3 regions of the Kitasatospora sp. NPDC004240 genome follow, and region 2 is predicted to be linked to each of the others. Evidence: riboswitches for the same ligand, from Rfam matches in the RefSeq annotation. Region 2 holds a riboswitch; each other region holds the start of a gene.

Region 1 (6,623 bases), on a different contig from region 2:
CTCGACCAGCCGGTCGGCCGCGCCCTGCCACGGCCGTCCGCCGCGCTCGACGGTCCGCGGCGTGCGCAGCACCGGCTCGGCGGCGGCCAGCAGCCGTTCGACGCCCTCGTCGAGGTCCGCCCCCGGCAGCTCCACCAGCCCGTCGCTGTACATGAGCAGCGAGTCGCCCGGCGCCAGCCGCCCGTGCACCGCCGGGTACGGCGTGTCGGGCAGCAGGCCCAGGGCCGGGCCCCCGGTCGGACCCAGCCACCAGCTGCCGCCGCCGCCCGGCCGGTACTGCGCGGGCGGCGGATGGCCGGCGTTGAACAGCCGGTAGCGGCCGCTCGCCGGGCGCAGCGCCAGGTGGACCGCGGTGGCGAAGTCGTCCTCCCAGCCCCGCCGGACCAGGTAGTCGTTGGCGGCCGGGAGGAAGTCCTCCGGCGGTACCCGGCCGAGCAGCATCGCGAAGGCCCCGGACAGGTGCGTGGAACGGGCGGCGGCCCGGCTGCCCTTGCCGGAGACGTCCACCAGCAGCAGTTCCAGCAGGTCGTCCTCGGGCCGGTGGGAGCAGAGCACGAAGTCACCGGAGAAGGACGCGCCGCCGACCGGCGCCAGCGCGCCGTCGAAGTGCCAGTCCAGCAGCCGGTCGGGCAGCCGGCCCAGCTCCCGGGTGTGCTCGGCCAGCTCCAGCAGCATCGAGTCGCCCCGGTTGCCGCGCAGGCCGAGCCGGTGGCGGGAGCGGCTGCTGGCCAGCACCCCGATCGCGGTCGCCGCCAGCACGAAGAGCACGCCGACCCGGACGCCGCGCGGCTCTGCGGTCAGCACGCTCAGCAGACAGCCCACGAGCACCGCGCAGGACACCACCAGCAGCAGCCGGCGACGCAGCACCAGACCGCCGGCGACCAGCGGCAGCACCAGCGAGGAGGGCGGCCAGGTGGCCGGGAACGCCACCGGCAGGACGCTGAACAGCGCGGCCACCACCAGCAGCAGCCACAGCGCGTCCCGCTCGGCACGGCGGTCGCCGTCCAGCAGGCGCTCGCGCCAGTGCGCGAGCGGGCTCCGGAGCGGTATCCGGGCGCGGAGCCACCACGCCTTGGGTGCGGGCACGTGAGGGACCTCCGCCTCGGGTGGGCGGTCCCCGGTCGATGACCACCTGGCAGCGCGGCCAATGTAACCCGGATGGACCGCTCCGGCCCGGTGGCGCGGGGCGACGGGGGGCCTGCCGGGGCCCTCGGGCCGCGGGGTTCCGTGCCTCGGTGCCTCGGTGCCTCGGTGCCTCGGTGCTCCGGGCCCCGGGCCCCGGGCCCCGGGCTTCAGGGCTTCGGCCAGGCCCGCAGCCCGTCGGTCAGCACGCCGATCAGCCGGTCCTGGGTGACGGCCGGGTCCTCGGCGAGCCGGAAGGCGCCGCCGATCGACAGCGAGGCGAAGCCGTGGGCGACCGAGCGGACCGTACGCGCCGCATGGATCGCCTCGGAACCCTCCAGGCCGTACGCGCGCAGCATCGCCACGATCACCCCGACCAGCCGCCCGGCCGCCCGGGTCAGCTCGTCGTCCGCCTGCGGGGCCTGCGGCAGTGCGGCGTAGCGGTGCGGGTGCTCGACGGCGTACCCGTGGTAGGCGCGCAGCACGGCGTCCACGGCCTCGTCCCCGCCGCGGCCGAGGGCCGCCTCGGCGAGCCGGTCGGCCAGTTCCCCGGTGACCCGGACGGCGATCAGCCGGCGCAGCTCGGCGAGGCCGCCGCTGACGTGCTTGTAGAGGGACGGGGTGGCGACGCCGGCGCGGGCGGCGACGGCGGCCAGGGTCAGGGCCTCCGGGCCCTGCTCGTCGATGAGGGCGAGGGCGTGGGTGACGACCTGGTCGGGGGTCAGTCCGGCGCGGGGCATGGGGGTTCTCCGGGGGCTCGCGTACGGCGTCGGTCTCGGCGACGGTGCCGGCGTCGGTTTCGGCGTCGGTGTCGGTTTCGGTTCTGGGTTCGGCTGAGGGGCCGGGCTCAGAGGGAGGCGAGGAAGGGCAGCAGGGCGTCGGCGGTGGCCTGCGGGGAGTCCGCCATCGGGTAGTGGCCGGCCCCCTCGATCATCACCTTGCGGGCGTTCAGCGCGGCGGCCTGCCGGTCGGCGACCAGCTCCGGCTTCGGGAAGTCGGGGTCCTTGGAGCCCATGATCACCAGCGCCGGGCAGCGGACCGCGGCGGTCCAGCCCTCGGGCGCCGAGTTGCCGTGCGTGTAGCCCCGGGTGGCGGTCCTGCGGCCCGGGGTGCGCAGGGCGGCGACCAGGCCGGCCACGTACGCGTCGAGGTCGGCCGGGCGGGGGCCGGGGAAGGCCATCTTGCGCAGGTAGAAGCCCCAGAAGGCGGGGGCGCGCTCCACCAGGGCGCCCAGGGCGCGGACCAGGGTGCGCTGCGCGAGGTTCGGCGGGAGGTTCTCGATGAAGGCGTCCAGCAGGACGATCCCGGCGACCCGCTCCGGCGCGTCGCCCGCGGCCCTGACCACGCTCGCACCGGTGTAGGAGCTGCCGGCCAGGACGGCCCGTTCGATGCCGAGGTGGTCCAGCAGGGCGAGGACGTCGCCGGCGATGGCGGCCGGCGAGTAGTCGTCCCAGACGATCGAGGACTCGCCGAAGCCGCGCAGGTCCATGGTGATCACCCGGCGGCCGGCCGCGACCAGCAGCGGGTGCAGGTGCCGGTACGCGGCGCGGCTGTCGAGCATGCCGGGCAGCAGGACGACGGGCAGGCCCTCGCCGTGCTCGGTGTCGTCGAAGGCCAGCCGGCCGCCGGGGAGGTCCAGGTGGCGGGTGGCGGGGGTGGCGGTGCGGGACATCGTGGGCCTCCTCGGTCCGTTGTGCGACTGCCGATAGCCATAAAGCTAAGGCTAATAGCCTTAGCCGTCAAGCGCTCGGCGCGGGGAGACCGCCGGGAGGCGTCGAAGGTGTCGAGGGTGTCGAGGGTGCGGAGGCGCCCGTGGCGTCCGTGGCGTCGGTGGTGGACCCTCCGGTGGTCAGACCCCCTCCACCTTGAACGGGTCGTGCTCGGCGAGCAGCTTCTCCAGTCGCGCCTGGTCGACCCGGCTGACGATCTCGCCGGCCTCCTGCCGGTCCCGGATCACCTTGGCCAGGGTGAAGGCCGAGGTGATCGTGTAGAGGAGGCCGACGCCGAGGAAGGCCCGGGTCCACCCCTCCACCGGGAGGTAGGCGATGCCCACCGCGAGCGCGGTGCCGGAGATGGCGAAGGACAGCACGGCCTGGACGTGGTACGCCGCCGTGGTGCGGGACTGCATCTGTGAGCTCATGGCGCCAGAATCCCGGCCGGTCGGGCCGTACGCATGAGTAGGCGTACTCAGTTCAAGGGTCGTTCGTTGACGCACTTTTACGTCCGGTAGGGTGCGTGCTGTCGTCAGACGTGACGGAGCGCCCATCGCGTGCCACGGCGTCAGGGCAGTGACCGACTGTCCCGAACGAATGGCTTGGAATCAGGGGCTCCTAGGATTAACGTTTGATAACGCAGCGCGGTCGAAACGCCGTACCCGACGGCACCGTGCACGTCGCCTAATCCCGCACGACCCGCCCCCGGGCAGGTCAGGGAGCCGGGGAACCACGTTCCTTGGGGTGAATCGGCCAGGCCCCCGGGCCCGGCCGTAGGAGACCTTCCTGCTCCGAACCCGTCAGCTAACCCGGTAGGCGCGAAGGAAGGAAAGGAGCGCGCCTCCGTGGCGTCGACGCACTCCCCGGTCCAGCCGACGGGCTCCGCCGCCGGCACCCAGCTGCTCGACTGGCCGCCCGCGCACGACAGCGTGTACGCCGGCGTCGCCGACGAGACGGCCCCGCAGCCCGCCGAGACCAACCGGCACCGGATGCCCCGCCAGACCCGGGGCACCGCCCCGCTGCTGGGCGTCACCGCCGTCGCCGCCACCCTCGGCGCGACCGGCTTCGCCTCCGCCACGCCGGCCTCCGCGCCCGCCGTCTCCACCCCGGACGAGACCCCCGTCGCGCTCGCCGCCGACCCCGGCCTCGCCCTCGCCGCGCGCATCCAGCTCCAGGCCGACAGCCAGCGCACCGCCGCCGAGGAGAGCGCCCGCCTCCAGGCCGCCCAGGACGCCCAGGCCAAGAAGGTCGCCCAGCAGCAGGAGGCCAAGAAGGCCGCCGACGCGGCCGAGGCCGCCCGGATGGCCGCCATCAACCTGCCGGTGAAGGACTACAACCTCTCCGCCCACTACGGGCAGAGCGCCCGCTACTGGGCCCACCTGCACACCGGCCTGGACTTCGCCGCCTCCACCGGCACCCCGGTGTACGCGGTCGGCGCCGGCACCATCACCTCGGCCGGCTGGTCCGGCTCGTACGGCTACCGGATCGTCGAGACCCTGCCCGACGGCACCGAGATCTGGTACTGCCACCTCTCCTCGATCATCAAGGGCTCCGGCAAGGTCGTCCCCGGCCAGCAGATCGGCAAGGTCGGCGCCACCGGCAACGTCACCGGCCCGCACCTGCACGTCGAGGTCCGCCCCGGCGGCGGCGCCCCGGTCGACCCGGAGACCTGGTTCGAGCAGCGCGGCCTCACCCCCTGACGCCCGCCCCACGCCACACCGGACGGTCCCGGGAGCACGCGCTCCCGGGACCGTCCGCGTTCCTGCCCTCCGTGTCACGCCGCCCGGATCACTCCGGCAGCTCGTCCTGGGCCGTGTCGTCCTGGGGCGGCTCGTCCATGTCGTCCTGGGGCAGCTGCGCCAGGTACGCCTCGATCTCCTCCTGGCCCGGTTCCGGCGCCAGGTCCGGGTACTCCTCCACCAGCAGCCGCGGCAGACTGGGCACCGTCCAGTCGCCGTACAGGTCCAGTGCCACCGAGACCGCCGCCGCCTCGAAGCCCTCGAAGTCCCCGGCCAGCTCCTGCGGCATCGGGCGGCCCAGCGCGGTCAGCTCCGCCAGGTTGCGGTAGCTGCGCCGCATCAGCCCCTGCTCCAGCAGCATCCGGGCGCCGTCCGTGGCCATGCCCACCGACATCAGCCGGGTCGGACCCCAGCCGCCGTCACCGTCCACCGGGTCCAGCAGACCGGCCCGCTCCAGCTCCTCGTACGCGGCCGCCCGCCCCGCCGGATCCAGCGTGCGGAACCCCTCCAGCCAGGCCCGGACCGCCGCGTCGTCCGCGACGTCCACCCCGGCGGCGCGCAGCAGCAGCGCGTACAGCCGGGGCCAGGTCACCAGGTCGGCCCGGCGCAGCAGGCCGGCCGCCAGTTCGCCCTGCCACTCGGCCTCGGCGTGCAGCCGCTCCTGGCGCTTGGCGTTCAGCCGCTTGGCCGCGCGCTGGTGGTCGATCAGCAGGTCCACCGCCCGGCCGTACTCCAGCGGGTCCTGCTCCGGCGCGGGCTGGACGTACAGGTGGAGCCGCTCGTACAGCAGCTGCTCCAGGGTGTTCGAGGTCAGCTCGGGCCATCCGTCGTGCATCCTGCCGTCGCCCAGTTCCAGCAGGGCCAGCACCGTCCGCACCGGCTCCTCGGCCACCGGCGCGCGGCCCTGGGCCTGCGCCCAGGCGAGCAGGTCGGCGGCCCTGGTGCGCGGGGCGAGCCGCAGGTCTTCTTCTTCCATGTTCACGTACGGTAATCGCTGGCCGGAGGTAGGGTCGGCAGGCATGGTGCCCGTTCTGCTCACCGGCCCGCGACTGGCCGTCCGCGAGTTCCACCACACCCCGGAGGACGTCGACGCGCTGCACGCGGTCTTCGGCGACCCGGAGACCTGCCGGTACCTGCCGTTCGAGCCGCGCGACCGCGAGGACTGCGACGACCAGGTCGAGCAGTACCTGGAGGAGGCCCAGCGCGAGATCCGCACGGTCTACCGGCTCGCCGTCACCCGGCTCGCGGACGCCGAGGACCCGGCCGACGCGGTGCCGATCGGCAACGCCGCCCTCGGCCTCGGCGAGCACCGCGGCGCCACCCTCGGCTACGCGCTGCGCCGGGACACCTGGGGGCAGGGCTACGCGGGCGAGATCACCGCCCTGCTGTGCGACTTCGCCTTCGCCACCCTGGGTGTGCACCGGCTGGAGGCCCGGGTGGACACCGACAACGCGGCCTCGGCCCGGGTGCTGACACGGGCCGGGTTCCGGCTGGAGGGGCGGATCCGGCACGACCTGTACCTGGGCGGCCGCTGGCACGACTCCTACCAGTACTCGCTGCTGGAGGACGAGTGGTCGTCGTGATCCCCGCGATCCGCGTGATCCCCGCGATCCGCGTGATCCCCGCGATCCGCGTGGTCACCGTGGTCCGGCGCGGGTCCGGGGCCGGGTAGGGCGGCCGGGGGTTATCCCCACCCCCGGTTCGCCGGGAGACCGGATGTCCGGCCCGCTGCCGCTCTGCGAGTCTGGGATCACCCCCAGGAACCGCCGCCACGACAGACCGAGGACCGACCGGCCATGAGCAGCCAGTACGCACCCCACCGTGAGTACGACGTCGACGACTCCCCCGAGAACCACGACCGGACGGACCGCCCCGCCCGGGCCCACCGCACCGAGCGGCCCCCGTACTTCTGGCGCGCCCCCTTCTCCTCCTACACCTACCGCGAGATCGGTTACACGCTGACCGGCCTGCCGGTGGCGATCGCCGGCTTCTCCTTCTCGATCGTGCTGTTCTCCCTCGGCGCCGGCACCTTCATCACCGTCCTCGGGCT
Region 2 (6,623 bases):
TCCTCCCTGTGGGCGACACCGCACCGGCGCCCACGACGACTGCGGAGGATCGTAGGCAGGTCCTGACCCTCCGCAACAGGGATTACCCCTCAGGTGACCAGACTCACGCCTGATCGTCACCCGAGTCACCCCGTCCGCCCGCCCACCGTGACCGTCCCGGCCCCGGCCCCGCCGCCACCCGTCCCACCTCCTCTCCCCGTCCCCGGGACGCCGGACGCCGGACGCCGGACGCCGGACCCCCGCACCCCGGACCCCCGCACCCCGCACCCCCGCACCCCGCTCCGAGCACCGGATACGGTCGACCCATGCCAGCTCAGCCCGACGCCGCCACCCCCTCCTCCACCCCGGAGCCCACGCCCGCTCCGGCAACCCCCGCCCCCGCAGCCCCCACCCCTGCGGACCCCACCCCTGCGGACCCCACCCCCACCCGCCCCGAGCTGTTCACCTGGGAGTTCGCCGCCGACCCCTACCCCGCGTACGCGTGGCTGCGCGAGCACGCCCCGGTGCACCGCACCACCCTGCCGAGCGGGGTGGAGGCGTGGCTGGTGACCCGGTACGCGGACGCGCGGCAGGCGCTGGCCGACAGCCGGCTCTCCAAGAACCCGGCGCACCACAGCGGGCAGGCGCACCGCACCGGCCGGGTCGGCATCCCGGGGGAGCGGCAGGCGGACCTCATGACCCACCTGCTGAACATCGACCCGCCGGACCACACCCGGCTGCGGCGGCTGGTGTCGAAGGCGTTCACGCCCCGCCGGGTGGCCGAGTTCGAGCCGCGGGTGCAGCAGCTGACCGACCGGCTGATCGACGGCTTCGCGGAGCGCGGTTCGGCGGACCTGATCCACGAGTTCGCCTTCCCGCTCCCCATCTACGCGATCTGCGACATGCTGGGCGTGCCGGCCGAGGACCAGGACGACTTCCGGGACTGGGCGGGCATGATGATCCGGCACGGCGGCGGGCAGCGCGGCGGAGTCGGCCGGGCGGTCAAGCGGATGCGGGCGTACCTGCTGGAGCTGATCCACCGCAAGCGGGCGGACCTCGGGGACGACCTGATCTCGGGCCTGATCCGGGCCGGCGACCACGGTGAGCACCTCACCGAGAACGAGGCCGCGGCGATGGCCTTCATCCTCCTCTTCGCCGGTTTCGAGACGACCGTCAACCTGATCGGCAACGGCGTCTACGCGCTGCTGCGCAACCCCGGCCAGCGGACGCTGCTGCAGGAGTCCGTGGAGCGCGGCGAGAGCGGCCTGCTGGAGACCGGGATCGAGGAGCTGCTGCGGTACGACGGTCCGGTGGAGCTGGCCACCTGGCGGTTCGCGACCCGCCCGCTGGCCATCGGCGGCGTGGACATCCCGGTCGGTGACCCGGTGCTGGTGGTGCTGGCGGCGGCGGACCGCGACCCGGCCCGCTTCTCGGACGAGAACACCCTCGACCTGGCCCGTGCGGACAATCCGCACCTCGGCTTCGGGCACGGCATCCACTACTGCATCGGCGCGCCGTTGGCCCGCCTGGAGGGCCGTACGGCTCTCGCCACCCTGCTCGCCCGGCTGCCCGACCTCCGGCTCGCCGAGAGCCCGGAGAACCTGCGCTGGCGCGGTGGACTGATCATGCGAGGACTTCGTGAACTCCCCGTGGATTTCAGCCCGGAACGGCGGTCCGAAGGGGCCTTCGAGGGCTGAACGGACACCTTTCGTCCACATCCGGCGCCGGGCCCCCGATGCTCTCTCTCCGTCACATCCGGCGCCCCGCCGCCGGGGTTCGGAGGGACCGCCCTCCGGCCGTCCGGGGGGCGGTCGCCCCGCGCCCGGCCCGCCCCCGACCCGACTCGCGGGTAACTCCCGGGCGGGGCCGGGCCGATGTGTCCGCCGGACCGCCGGGACGGCCCCTGGGCTCTTCCGCATACCTTCGACGCGCCCGGCGCACGGGCCGTGCGTCGACCGGCGGGACACCGGTCCGCGGCCGGGGTGTCACCGGCCGTTCACCCGGCGACGCACCGTGACATCCGGCGGCGGGTCGGGACCCCACCCGGCGGAACGCACCCGGACGCCCGTTCGGGACTCGGGGCCGGTCGGCTCCGGCCGGCCCCGGATTCCGGTTTCGGTCACGCTCCGACACTCTGACGGCGTGTCGGAAACACTCGAATGGCATCCACATGAAACACCATCAATCCGGACATATAGCCCCCGTTGGTGAACGATCGAACATCCGCCGTAATTTTCGCGTGATGCCGGCGATATGAGCTTGTGATCGGTCTGAGGTTCTGTCTACTCTCCGTGCTGTCCGCAGCTGTGGACCCCGGGCGCGGGACGCCGAATCCTGCCCGCCGCGCCGCCGGGACACCGACCAGACCCCAACGGGCAGGGGCGGGGGACCCAGGTTTCGATGCCGTCCCCACGGCTTGGGGTGAAGCCGCAGACCGGACACTCTCCGTGACGCGGCCGGGCCACCTCCCGGTCCGAACCCGACAGCTCACCTCGCAGGCGTGCGGAGAGGGACACCCCCATGCTGTTCGTCGGAAACGGTCGTCACCGTCGTCGCACCCAGACCGAGAAGGCCATCGCCGTCGCCGGAGTGACGGGCGTCGGGCTCGCCATGCCCCTGCTGACGGCCGGCGGCGCCACCGCGGCCCCGGTCTCCACCTGGGACGCCGTCGCCCAGTGCGAGAGCGGCGGCAACTGGGCCATCAACACCGGTAACGGCTACTACGGCGGCCTCCAGTTCAACGCCAGCACCTGGAAGGCGTACGGCGGCACCGCGTACGCGCCGCAGGCGCACCAGGCGACCAAGTCGCAGCAGATCACGATCGCCGAGAAGGTGCTGTCCGCCCAGGGGCCGGGGGCCTGGCCGGTCTGCTCCAAGCGTGCGGGGCTGACGAAGGGCGAGGGGCCGGCGCAGGTCGACAAGTCCAACGACGTCAAGCCGGGTTCCTCCGAGGCGCCGGTCGCGCCGCAGAAGCCGGCCGAGGAGCCGAAGACCCAGGGGCCGACCGCCCCGGTCTTCCCCGGCCACGGCGGCTGGGACGAGCAGTGGCGGGTGTACTGGTACCAGAACGACGGTGCCTGGTACTGGACCAGCCACAAGAGCGTCTACGAGACCTTCGCCCCGCGGGCCGCCGCCAACTCGGCGGGCCCGGACGCCTCCGACTCCGAGGCCTCGACCGGGGCGCCCACGTCCACCGGGGGGTCGACGGACGCGTCCACCGCGCAGCCCACCGCGCAGCCGACCGAGACACCCGCGCAGCCCACCGGGGCGCCCTCGCCGACCGCGCCCGCCCCGACCGCCGACCCGACCCAGGGCGCGCAGGGCACGCAGGCCGTCCCGGGCACCCAGGGCGCTCAGGGCGCTCAGGGCGCGCAGACCGTCCCGGGCACCCAGCCGGCGCCGGACGCGCAGACCGTGCCGGGCGCCGGGGTGACCCCGATCAACGTCCCGTCCGCCGACGCCGTCCCGGTCCCGGCCGCCACCCCGGCGCCCGCCCCCGGCTACACCGTCGTCTCGGGTGACACGCTGTCCGGCATCGCCGCCTCGCACGACGTCCGGGGCGGTTGGCCCTCGCTGTACGAGGGCAACCGCGGCACCGTCGGCACCGACCCGAACCTGATCCTCCCGGGCCAGGTGCTCAACCTCGGCTGACGCCGGGGCCGTCCCAGCCCGGCCCCGCGCCACGCCGGAGCCGTCCGCCGGCCCTGCCGCACGGGGAAGCACGCCGGGCCGCCCCCGGAAGCGCACCCACCACACCCGGAAGCACACCCGCCCCACCGGCCCCGCGCTCGACGAAGGGGGTCGTTTCGACCCCCTTCGTCCGCTTCCATGGGTATCTCACAGGGCGAGCAGGTGAACTACCGGTGGGTAACCGGGCCACACGCTGAGACGGAACCGAGGCGGACGTGGCCCGGACGGCCCGTGCGGTTAGGCTCTGGTCTCGTAACGACTCCGCAATCGTCCCGCCGACCTCACCACCCCGTCAGCTGGACCCTGCTTCCGCTAGGAGATGCCTCGTGCCGTCCATCGATGTCGTCGTAGCCCGTGAGATCCTCGACTCGCGTGGCAACCCCACGGTCGAGGTCGAGGTCGGCCTCGACGACGGCAGCACCGGCCGTGCCGCTGTCCCGTCCGGTGCCTCCACCGGTGCCTTCGAGGCCCTGGAGCTGCGCGACGGTGACAAGAACCGTTACTTCGGCAAGGGCGTGGAGAAGGCCGTCCTGGCCGTCATCGAGCAGATCGGCCCGGAGCTGGTCGGCTACGACGCCACCGAGCAGCGCCTGATCGACCAGGCCATGCTCGACCTGGACGCCACCCCGGACAAGTCCTCGCTCGGCGCCAACGCCATCCTGGGCGTCTCCCTGGCCGTGGCGCACGCCGCCTCCGAGGCCAGCGACCTGCCGCTGTTCCGCTACCTGGGCGGTCCGAACGCGCACGTCCTGCCGGTCCCGATGATGAACATCCTCAACGGCGGCTCGCACGCGGACTCCAACGTCGACATCCAGGAGTTCATGATCGCCCCGATCGGCGCGGAGTCCTTCTCCGAGGCCGTCCGCTGGGGCGTCGAGGTCTACCACACCCTCAAGGGCGTGCTGAAGGAGCGGGGCCTGTCCACCGGCCTGGGCGACGAGGGCGGCTTCGCGCCGAACCTGTCCAGCAACCGCGAGGCCCTGGACCTCATCACCGAGGCCATCCAGAAGGCCGGCTACGTGCCCGGCCGCGACATCGCGCTGGCCCTGGACGTCGCCGCCTCCGAGTTCTACAAGGACGGCGCCTACCAGTTCGAGGGCAAGGCCCTCTCGGCCGCCGAGCTCATCGAGTACTACGCCGAGCTGGTCGCCGCGTACCCGCTGGTCTCCATCGAGGACCCGCTGGACGAGTCGGACTGGGACGGCTGGAAGGCCATGACCGTCAAGCTGGGCGACAAGGTCCAGCTGGTCGGCGACGACCTGTTCGTCACCAACCCGGCCCGCCTGGCCAAGGGCATCGAGACCGGCACCGCCAACGCGCTGCTGGTGAAGGTGAACCAGATCGGTTCGCTGACCGAGACCCTGGACGCCGTCGAGCTGGCCCAGCGCAACGGCTACCGCTGCATGATGTCGCACCGCTCCGGCGAGACCGAGGACGTCACCATCGCCGACCTGGCCGTCGCCACCAACTGCGGCCAGATCAAGACCGGTGCCCCGGCCCGCTCCGAGCGCGTCGCCAAGTACAACCAGCTGCTGCGCATCGAGGAGATCCTCGACGACGCCGCCGAGTACGCCGGCCGTGGCGCCTTCCCGCGCTTCAAGCACGAGGGCTGACACACACGGCTCGTCTCGGTGCCCCGCCTGTTCACCCCGTAGGGTGGACGGCGGGGCACCGTCGCGACCGGCGGGCGTGCCGTCGCGGGGCCGGTGGTCCCGCGTCGCGACCGGGCAGCGGAACCAGGAGGGGATGCGGGAGATGACAGGCTGGCGGATCCCGGGCTTGGCCGCCCGGCCCCGGTTCACGAGCCGGGCGACCGTCCTGGTCCTGGTGCTCTGCTCACTGGTGGCGATCCTGGCCTACCCGACGAAGCAGTTCATCTCCCAGCGCTCCGAGATCGCCGCCCAGCGGGAGCGGGCCGAGCACGCCCGGCAGCAGGTCGAGCAGTTGCGGCGGGAGAAGGCCCGCTGGCAGGACCCGGAGTACGTCCGGACGCAGGCCCGTGAGCGGCTGCACTACGCGATGCCGGGGGAGACCCCGTTCACCGCCGCGGACCCCTCCGCCACTCCGGCGCCCGGGAGCCCGGCCGCCGGGAGCCAGGGCGGCGCGGTCGCCCGGGGCTCGATCGCCCAGGGCCCGGCCGGCACCGCTCCGAACGGCGCCCCGGGCGCGCCCGGGAGGGCCGCCCGGCCCTGGTACACCGACCTCTGGCGCTCCGTCGACGCCGCGGACCGGGCCGTGGACGCGGCCGCGCAGGCCCCGCCCGCCGCCGTACGACCACCCGCCGCCGTGCCCGCCCCGCCGCCGCCCGCGGCCCCCGCCCCGTCCGCACCCGTTCCCACCCCCGCCCCCGTTGGAGACAGCTCCTCCCATGACCACTGAGAACCACCCCACCGTCTCCGACGCCGACGTCGCGGCCATCGCCGCCCAGCTCGGCCGGGTCCCGCGCGGTCTGCGCGGGGTCGCGCACCGCTGCCCCTGCGGCAACCCGGACGTCGTGGAGACGGCCCCCCGGCTCCCGGACGGCACGCCGTTCCCGACGCTGTACTACCTGACCTGCCCCAAGGCCGCCTCGCTGATCGGCACCCTGGAGGCGGACGGCGTGATGAAGGAGCAGACCGCCCGGCTCGCCGAGGACCCGGAGCTGGCCGCCGCGTACCAGAAGGCGCACGAGGACTACATCGCCCGGCGCGACGCCATCGAGGTGCTGGAGGGCTTCCCGAGCGCCGGCGGCATGCCGGACCGGGTGAAGTGCCTGCACGTGCTGGCCGGCCACTCGCTGGCGGCCGGTCCGGGCGTGAACCCGCTCGGCGACGAGGCGCTCGGCATGCTGGAGGACTGGTGGGCCAAGGGCCCGTGCGTCTCCGCCGCCGAGGTCGCGGAGGCCGGTGCGCGGGTGGCGCGCAACCGCGCCAAGGAGCAGGACCACGCGGCCGTGATCGCCGCCAAGGAGCAGA
Region 3 (6,623 bases), on a different contig from region 2:
GCGGTGCACGGAACGCGGCGCGTCCGCGCACCGCACGGGACAATGCGTACGGGACGTACGGAGCGTGAGGACGAGGGCGGCGGCCGAGGGCGCGCGCCCCGCAGGACAGGATCGGAGCCGAGGACGTGGTGGACGCAGCGAAGGAGCCCGCCGGGCCGCAGGGGCAGCCGCCCGCTGTGGACGCGCAGGCGCCGGACGCGGTCGAGGCCGTCCCGCCCGGTGACGGGTCCGGTGGGGCCGGTGGGGCCGACGCGGTCGGGGCGTCCGGCGGGGACGCGGACGCGGCCGGCGAGGAGCCCGCGGCAGCGCCGTTTGACCCGGAGCCGGCGGAGCAGCTGGAGCGCCCGCTGCCCGAGGGGGTGCGCCGCCGGGTGGTGGGCCTGGCCGCCGACGCGCTGGGCGGGCTGCCGCCGGCCGAGCTGCCCCAGTCGCTGCGCCAGTACGCCAAGTTCACCCCGGCCCGGCGGGCCAAGTACGCGGCCACCGCGCTGGCCGCCGCACTGGAGTCCGAGCCGGCCTTCCGCGTCCGGATAGCGGAGCGGCTGAGGCTGGGCCAGCCGGACCTCGTACGGGCGCTGGAGAGCGGCAGCGTGCCGGGCGCCGCCGATCCGATGGACGTGGCCGCGGCCGCCTACCTGGTGCGCTCGGCCGGCTGGAGCCGGCTGGTCGCCGAGGCGGGCGAGGAGGCCGAGCGGGCGGGCGCCGAGGGCGCCGCCGCGGAGGCGGCCCGTCAGGTGGAGAAGCTGCAGGCGGAGCTGGCCGAGGTGCGCTCGGCCGCACGGGCGGACCTGGACCGCCAGCGGGTGGAGTCCGAGGGTGTTCGCAAGGAGGCCGACTCGCTGCGCCGCAAGCTGCGTTCGCTGGAGAGCGACACCCGCAGGGCGCAGGCCGAGACCCGCAAGCTGGCCGCCGAGCTGGAGGCGCTGCGGACGCAGTCGGCGGCCGAGCGCGGCGCCGCCGAGAGCGAGGCCCGGCGGCTGAAGCACCGGATCTCCGAGCTGGAGGGCGCCGCCGAGCAGGGGCGGCGTTCGGCCCGCGAGGGGCGCAGCGTGGAGGACATGCGGCTGCGGCTGCTGCTGGACACCGTGCTCCAGTCGGCGCAGGGGCTGCAACGCGAGCTGGCGCTGCCGGTCTCCCAGATCCGTCCGGCGGACCTGGTGGAGGCGGTCGTGCCGGGTTCGGCCTCGCCGCACGACGTGGCCCGGCGGGCGCTCGCGGAGGACGATCCGGCGCTGCTGGACCAGTTGCTGGCGATCCCGCAGGTCCACCTGGTGGTGGACGGCTACAACGTGACCAAGACCGGCTACCCGACCCTGCCGCTGGAGCAGCAGCGGCTGCGGCTGCTGGGCGGTCTGGCGATGCTGGCGCAGCGTACGCAGGCGGAGGTCACCTGCGTGTTCGACGGCCAGGACCTGGACGTGCCGGTGATCATGGCGCCGCCGCGCGGGGTGCGGGTGCGGTTCAGCCGGACCGGGGAGACGGCGGACGAGCTGATCCGCCGGCTGGTGCGGGCGGAGCCGCAGGGCCGGCCGGTGGTGGTGGTCTCCACCGACCGGGAGGTCGCGGAGGGCGTGCGCAAGGCGGGTGCGCGCCCGGTGGCGTCGGTGCTGCTGCTGAACCGGCTGGCGCGTCCCTGAGGATCGGTTCGGACCGGAACGGTCCTTGCCGCGCCCGGGTCTGTCGATCCCGGTCGAAGTGCGTGGGGTGACGTCGGGTCAGCCGTCGCGTTGCCGATGTGTGAGGATCGCGTGAAGCCCGTGCCGGGGTGGGGTGCGCGGGTGCCGAGGGAGTGGCGGAAACCCGTGATCTTCACTAGGGTCTGGCGTCAAACCTATTTTCTGGATTCTCACCCGTACGGGTGAGTCCCACAGGAAGAAGGAGCCCGTCCTTGGCCTCCCACCGCCGTCCCAAGCAGCCGAGTCGCGCGCGGGTCACCGTGCTCACCGCTGCCGCAGCGACCGCGGTCGCCCTCTCCGCCCAGGTCAGCGCGCACGCCGCGCCGCCGAAGCCGTCCAAGGAGGACGTCAAGGCGCAGATCGACCAGCTGAACGAAGAGGCCGAGCAGGCGACCGAGAAGTACAACGGCGCCAAGGAGCGGGCCGACCAGCTGCGCAAGCAGGCGGACCAGCTGCAGGACCAGGTGGCCCGCGGCCAGGAGCAGATGACGCAGCTGCAGGCCGGGCTGGCCGAGGTCGCCGGGGAGCAGTACCGCTCCGGTGGCATCGACCCGTCGGTGCAGCTGATGCTCGCCTCCGACCCGTCCGGCTACCTGGACAAGGCCTCCAGCGTGCAGCAGGCCAGCACCAGCCAGGCCGAGGCGCTCAAGGGCCTGCTCGACCAGCAGCGCCGCCTGGACCAGCAGAAGACCGAGGCCGCGGCCGTCCTCGCCTCGCTGGACGCCACCACCAAGGACCTGAACCAGTCCAAGGCGGAGGTCAACAAGAAGCTCCGGGAGGCCCAGGACCTCCTGAACTCGCTGAGCGCCGCCGACCGCGCCGCGCTGCAGCAGGCCAAGGCCGCCGAGGACCGCGCCTCGCGCGACGCCGTCCGTGCCGACATGGGCGCGGCCAACCTGCCGCAGGCCGGCGGCTACGCCGGCGTGGCGGTCTCCAAGGCGCTGAGCAAGCAGGGCTCGCCGTACAAGTGGGGCGCCACCGGGCCGAGCACCTTCGACTGCTCGGGCCTGATGGTCTGGGCGTACGGGCAGGCGGGCGTCGGGCTTCCGCGCACCTCGCAGGCGCAGGGCAGCTACGGCACCGCCGTCCCGTCGCTGGCCGAGGCCCAGCCGGGCGACCTCATCATCTACCGCAGCGACCGCAGCCACGTCGCGATGTACATCGGCAACGGCATGGCGGTGCACGCCCCGCGCACCGGTGACGTCGTGAAGATCATGAAGGCCGACGGCAAGGCCGACGGCATGTCGATCAACACGATCCGCCGCATCTGACGCCTCCTCAGCGTCCCTGACACGCCCGGGACGCATGGGAACCCCTGTGTGATCCACGCCACCCTCCGAGCGGGGGTGGCGTGCTCATGCGTGGCATTCGGATGACAAATGATCAGCCCGGGGTAGGGGGGTGATCACGCATGGTCATATTCGTGCGAGCACTCGGCTGACATTCCGTCTTTTTTCTGACAAGGATTTGAACGGATCACGGATTCATTACTAGGGTCGTGCCTCGAACCACCGCACTGTCGATCACCCATCCCGGGTGGCGGCGGTGGTTACCGCCGAGTTCGCGAGGCAGCTGGGGTGGCACGCCACCCGACAGGGGACCCCTCAGGGGGGCTGCGCAGCGGAGCCGGGGAACCACACGTTCCTCCGGGGTGAATCGGCGCCAGGTCGGCCGGTGGAACGGTCGGTGAGGCGTCGTAGGGCATGCTTCCGGCCCGAACCCGTCAGCTCACCCGGTAGGCGGACGTAGGAAGAAGGAGTCCGCCTTCGTGGCGTCCCATCGTCGTCCCAAGCCCGCCGGCAAGGCCCGCGTCTCGATCCTCACCGCCGCCGCCGCTGCCGCCGTGGCCCTGTCCTCGCAGTCGGGCGCGCACGCCGACCCGACGCCGACCAAGGACCAGGTCAAGGAGCAGGTCGACCAGCTCCACCAGCAGGCCGAGGTCGCCAGCGAGAAGTACAACGCGTCCCAGGCCAAGCAGCAGGAGCTGCAGAAGCAGGTCGGCGAGATCCAGGACAAGGTGGCCCGCCAGCAGGAGCAGGTCACCGAGCTCCAGAGCGGCCTCGCCGAGATCGCCGGCGAGCAGTACCGCAACGGCGGCATCTCGCCGACCGTCCAGCTGATGCTCTCGACCAGCCCGGACAACTTCCTCAGCCAGGCCGACACCCTCAACCAGGCGGGCAGCTCGCAGTCCGGCGCCCTCAAGGAGCTCCAGGGCCAGCAGCGCAAGCTGGACCAGGACCGCAACGAGGCGCAGAGCAAGCTCAACGAGCTGGACGCGACCACCAAGCAGCTCAAGGCCGACAAGGACGAGGTCCAGTCCAAGCTGGCCAAGGCCCAGGAGCTGCTCAACTCCCTCACCGAGAAGGAGCGCCTGGAGCTCCAGCTGGCCGAGGAGAAGGCCGCCGCCGAGGCCAAGCAGAAGGCCGACGCCGCCAAGGCCGCCGCCAACGCCGCGGACCGCGCCTCCCGCGGCGGCGACCGCACCGACGTCAGTTCGCCGGTGACCAAGCCCGCCACGCCCACCACCACGCCCGCCCCCAACGGCTCACGCGCCGCCGCGGCGATCGCGGCCGCGGAGAGCAAGCTGGGCAAGCCGTACGTCTACGGCGCCACCGGCCCGGACTCCTTCGACTGCTCGGGCCTCACCGGCTGGGCGTACCGCCAGGCCGGCGTGTCGCTGCCGCGGACCTCGCAGCAGCAGGCCAACGCCGGCACCCGGCTCGGTTCCAACCTCGCCAACGCGCAGCCCGGCGACCTGATCATCTTCTACAGCGACAACCACCACGTGGGTATCTACGTGGGCGGCGGCCAGGTCATCCACGCGCCGAAGCCCGGTGCTCCGGTCCGGTACGAGGCGGCCTCGAACATGCCGATCTCGGTCATCGTGCGCGTCTGATCCCGCGTCGGCCTTCCGTCGGGCCCGGTCTCCCTGGGGGAGGCCGGGCCTGCGGCTTTTCCGGAACGCCGGACCGATGTCCGATTAGGAGTCAAATATTCGAGCTTGGAGGGGTTTGGACTCGCTCGTCCCGACTCGCTAACGTCTGCCACCGGACTCCCGCTTCCACGGCCGCCCGTTCGGGCGGCGGCGGGGCCCGGGCGCAGGATCGGAGCCGCAACCGCATGGCCGTGCACCGCCGACCCCATCTGCCAGCCGCGCCGTTGCTCGCCCGGGCGGCGGTGCTCACCGCGGCCGCCACGACCGCGCTCGGAGTGGTGACCGGCGGCAGCGCCCAGGCCACGCCGGGCGCGCCGGACGCGCCGCCGAACCGCAAGGACGTCAAGGCCCAGGTGGAGCAGCTGTACGACGAGGCCGAGCAGGCCTCCGAGCGCTTCAACGCGGCCCAGGAGCACCAGCAGCGGCTCCAGGCCGAGACCGGCGCGCTGCAGAGCCAGATCGCCCTCGGGCAGGAGGAGCTGGACCGGCTGCGCGGCGACCTCGCCGAGGTGGCCGGCGCCGAGTACCGCTCGGGCGGGCTGGCCCGTACCGCCCGGCTGATGCTCTCCGCCGACCCCGAGGGCTACCTCGCCCGGGCCCGCAGCCAGGGCCAGGCCGCCGAGCGGCAGAGCGAGACGCTGCACGAGCTGGTGGTGCGCCAGCGCCGGCTGGACCAGCGCCGGGCGGAGACCACCGGCAAGCTCGCCGACCTGGAGGACTCCCGCCGGGCCCTCGCCGAGACCAAGCAGCAGATCCAGCAGCGGCTGACCGCGGCGCAGAAGCTGCTCAACACCCTCCCCGCCGCCGAACGGGCCCGGCTGACCGCCCAGGACGCCCGGGAGGCCGAGCAGCGCGCCACCCGCGGCACCGACCGGCTGGACCTGGGCAGCGTGCCGCCCGCCTCGGAGCGCGGCGCGGCCGCGCTGGCCGCCGCGACCCGCATGATCGGCTCACCGTACGTGTACGGCTCCACCGGGCCCCGCGCGTTCGACTGCTCCGGTCTGATGTACTGGAGCTGGCGGCAGGCCGGAGTGACCCTGCCGCGCACCTCGCAGGCCCAGGCGTACGCCGGCCAGCGGGTCAGCCTCTCCGACGCGCGACCGGGAGACCTGGTGATCTTCTACCGGGACATGCACCACGTCGGCATGTACGCCGGCGGCGGGGTGATCGTGCACGCCCCGTACCCGGGCGCCAAGGTCCGCTACGAGAGCGTCAACGCGATGCCCGTGACCGGGGTGGTGCGGCTCTGAGCCGTACCGGAGCAGAACCGCCCGCCGGAGCCGGGGCGGCCCGTCGAGGGCTGTCCCGGCGCGGCGCGCTGCTGCTCGCGACCGGCGGGCTGGCCCAGCTCTCGCTGCCCCGGGTGCTGCCGCCCACGCCCGCCGCGGCCGCCGCCGGGGCCCGGGACGCGGACGCCGGGCCGGACCGCGCGCGGCTGGACGGGCTGCTGGCCGACCGGGCGCGGACCCTGCGGGCCGAGCTGGCCGACGTCCCGCTGGCCGGCCTCGGCTACCGCGACCCGGTGGCCGTCCCGGCCGGCGCACCCGGCCGCTGGTCGGTCACCGCCGAGCTGACCGCCGCGCTGGCCGGCTACGACGAGTACCCGGTGGTGTACCGGCGCCGGCTCGACCTGGCGGCGGAGGCGGACGGCTGGCGGCCGGGGCGCGAGGAGGGCGCGGGCGGCGCCGTACCGCTGTGGGACCTCGGGACGGTCCGGGCCACGCGCGGCGGGCACTGCCTGGTGCTGGGCCTGGCCGGGGGGCCGGACCCGGCGGAGCTGGCCGCCGTGGCGGACCGCGCGGTGCCGGCCGTCAACGCGCTCTGGGGCACCGGCTGGGCCGGCCGGCTGGTCCTCGAACTGCCCTCCACGGTGGAGCAGTTCGCCCGGCTGTTGGACGTCCCCCCGGCCGACTGGACGGAGATGGCCGCGGTCACCGTCGCCGCTCCCGGGGCACCCCGGCACGCGCCGGCGGACCGGGTGGTGGTCAACCCCGTCGCGTACGGGCGGCTCA

What was found. Region 2 has a riboswitch for cyclic di-AMP ahead of ACWEQL_RS24985 (transglycosylase family protein). Riboswitches for the same ligand answer to the same signal wherever they lie in the genome.
Region 1: linked by a shared signal. The riboswitch ahead of ACWEQL_RS18910 (M23 family metallopeptidase) and the one ahead of ACWEQL_RS24985 (transglycosylase family protein) in region 2 are both predicted to bind cyclic di-AMP.
Region 3: linked by a shared signal. The riboswitch ahead of ACWEQL_RS02460 (NlpC/P60 family protein) and the one ahead of ACWEQL_RS24985 (transglycosylase family protein) in region 2 are both predicted to bind cyclic di-AMP.

What each region holds. Positions count from the first base shown of each region.
Region 1 is NZ_JBSGFD010000063.1:9,140-15,762, reverse strand. It holds gene ACWEQL_RS18930 (PP2C family protein-serine/threonine phosphatase) at 1-1,086, opposite strand, end outside; gene ACWEQL_RS18925 (TetR/AcrR family transcriptional regulator) at 1,293-1,862, opposite strand; gene ACWEQL_RS18920 (alpha/beta fold hydrolase) at 1,970-2,794, opposite strand; gene ACWEQL_RS18915 (YiaA/YiaB family inner membrane protein) at 2,972-3,262, opposite strand; cyclic di-AMP (ydaO/yuaA leader) riboswitch at 3,506-3,667, shown strand; gene ACWEQL_RS18910 (M23 family metallopeptidase) at 3,680-4,534, shown strand; gene ACWEQL_RS18905 (hypothetical protein) at 4,623-5,549, opposite strand; gene ACWEQL_RS18900 (GNAT family N-acetyltransferase) at 5,593-6,156, shown strand; gene ACWEQL_RS18895 (sensor domain-containing protein) at 6,370-6,623, shown strand, end outside.
Region 2 is NZ_JBSGFD010000099.1:5,921-12,543, reverse strand. It holds gene ACWEQL_RS24990 (cytochrome P450 family protein) at 306-1,676, shown strand; cyclic di-AMP (ydaO/yuaA leader) riboswitch at 2,329-2,494, shown strand; gene ACWEQL_RS24985 (transglycosylase family protein) at 2,500-3,630, shown strand; gene eno (phosphopyruvate hydratase) at 3,996-5,282, shown strand; gene ACWEQL_RS24975 (FtsB family cell division protein) at 5,416-6,048, shown strand; gene ACWEQL_RS24970 (DUF501 domain-containing protein) at 6,020-6,623, shown strand, end outside.
Region 3 is NZ_JBSGFD010000005.1:30,086-36,708, forward strand. It holds gene ACWEQL_RS02450 (NYN domain-containing protein) at 126-1,637, shown strand; gene ACWEQL_RS02455 (NlpC/P60 family protein) at 1,889-2,947, shown strand; cyclic di-AMP (ydaO/yuaA leader) riboswitch at 3,278-3,434, shown strand; gene ACWEQL_RS02460 (NlpC/P60 family protein) at 3,445-4,572, shown strand; gene ACWEQL_RS02465 (NlpC/P60 family protein) at 4,797-5,861, shown strand; gene ACWEQL_RS02470 (hypothetical protein) at 5,975-6,623, shown strand, end outside.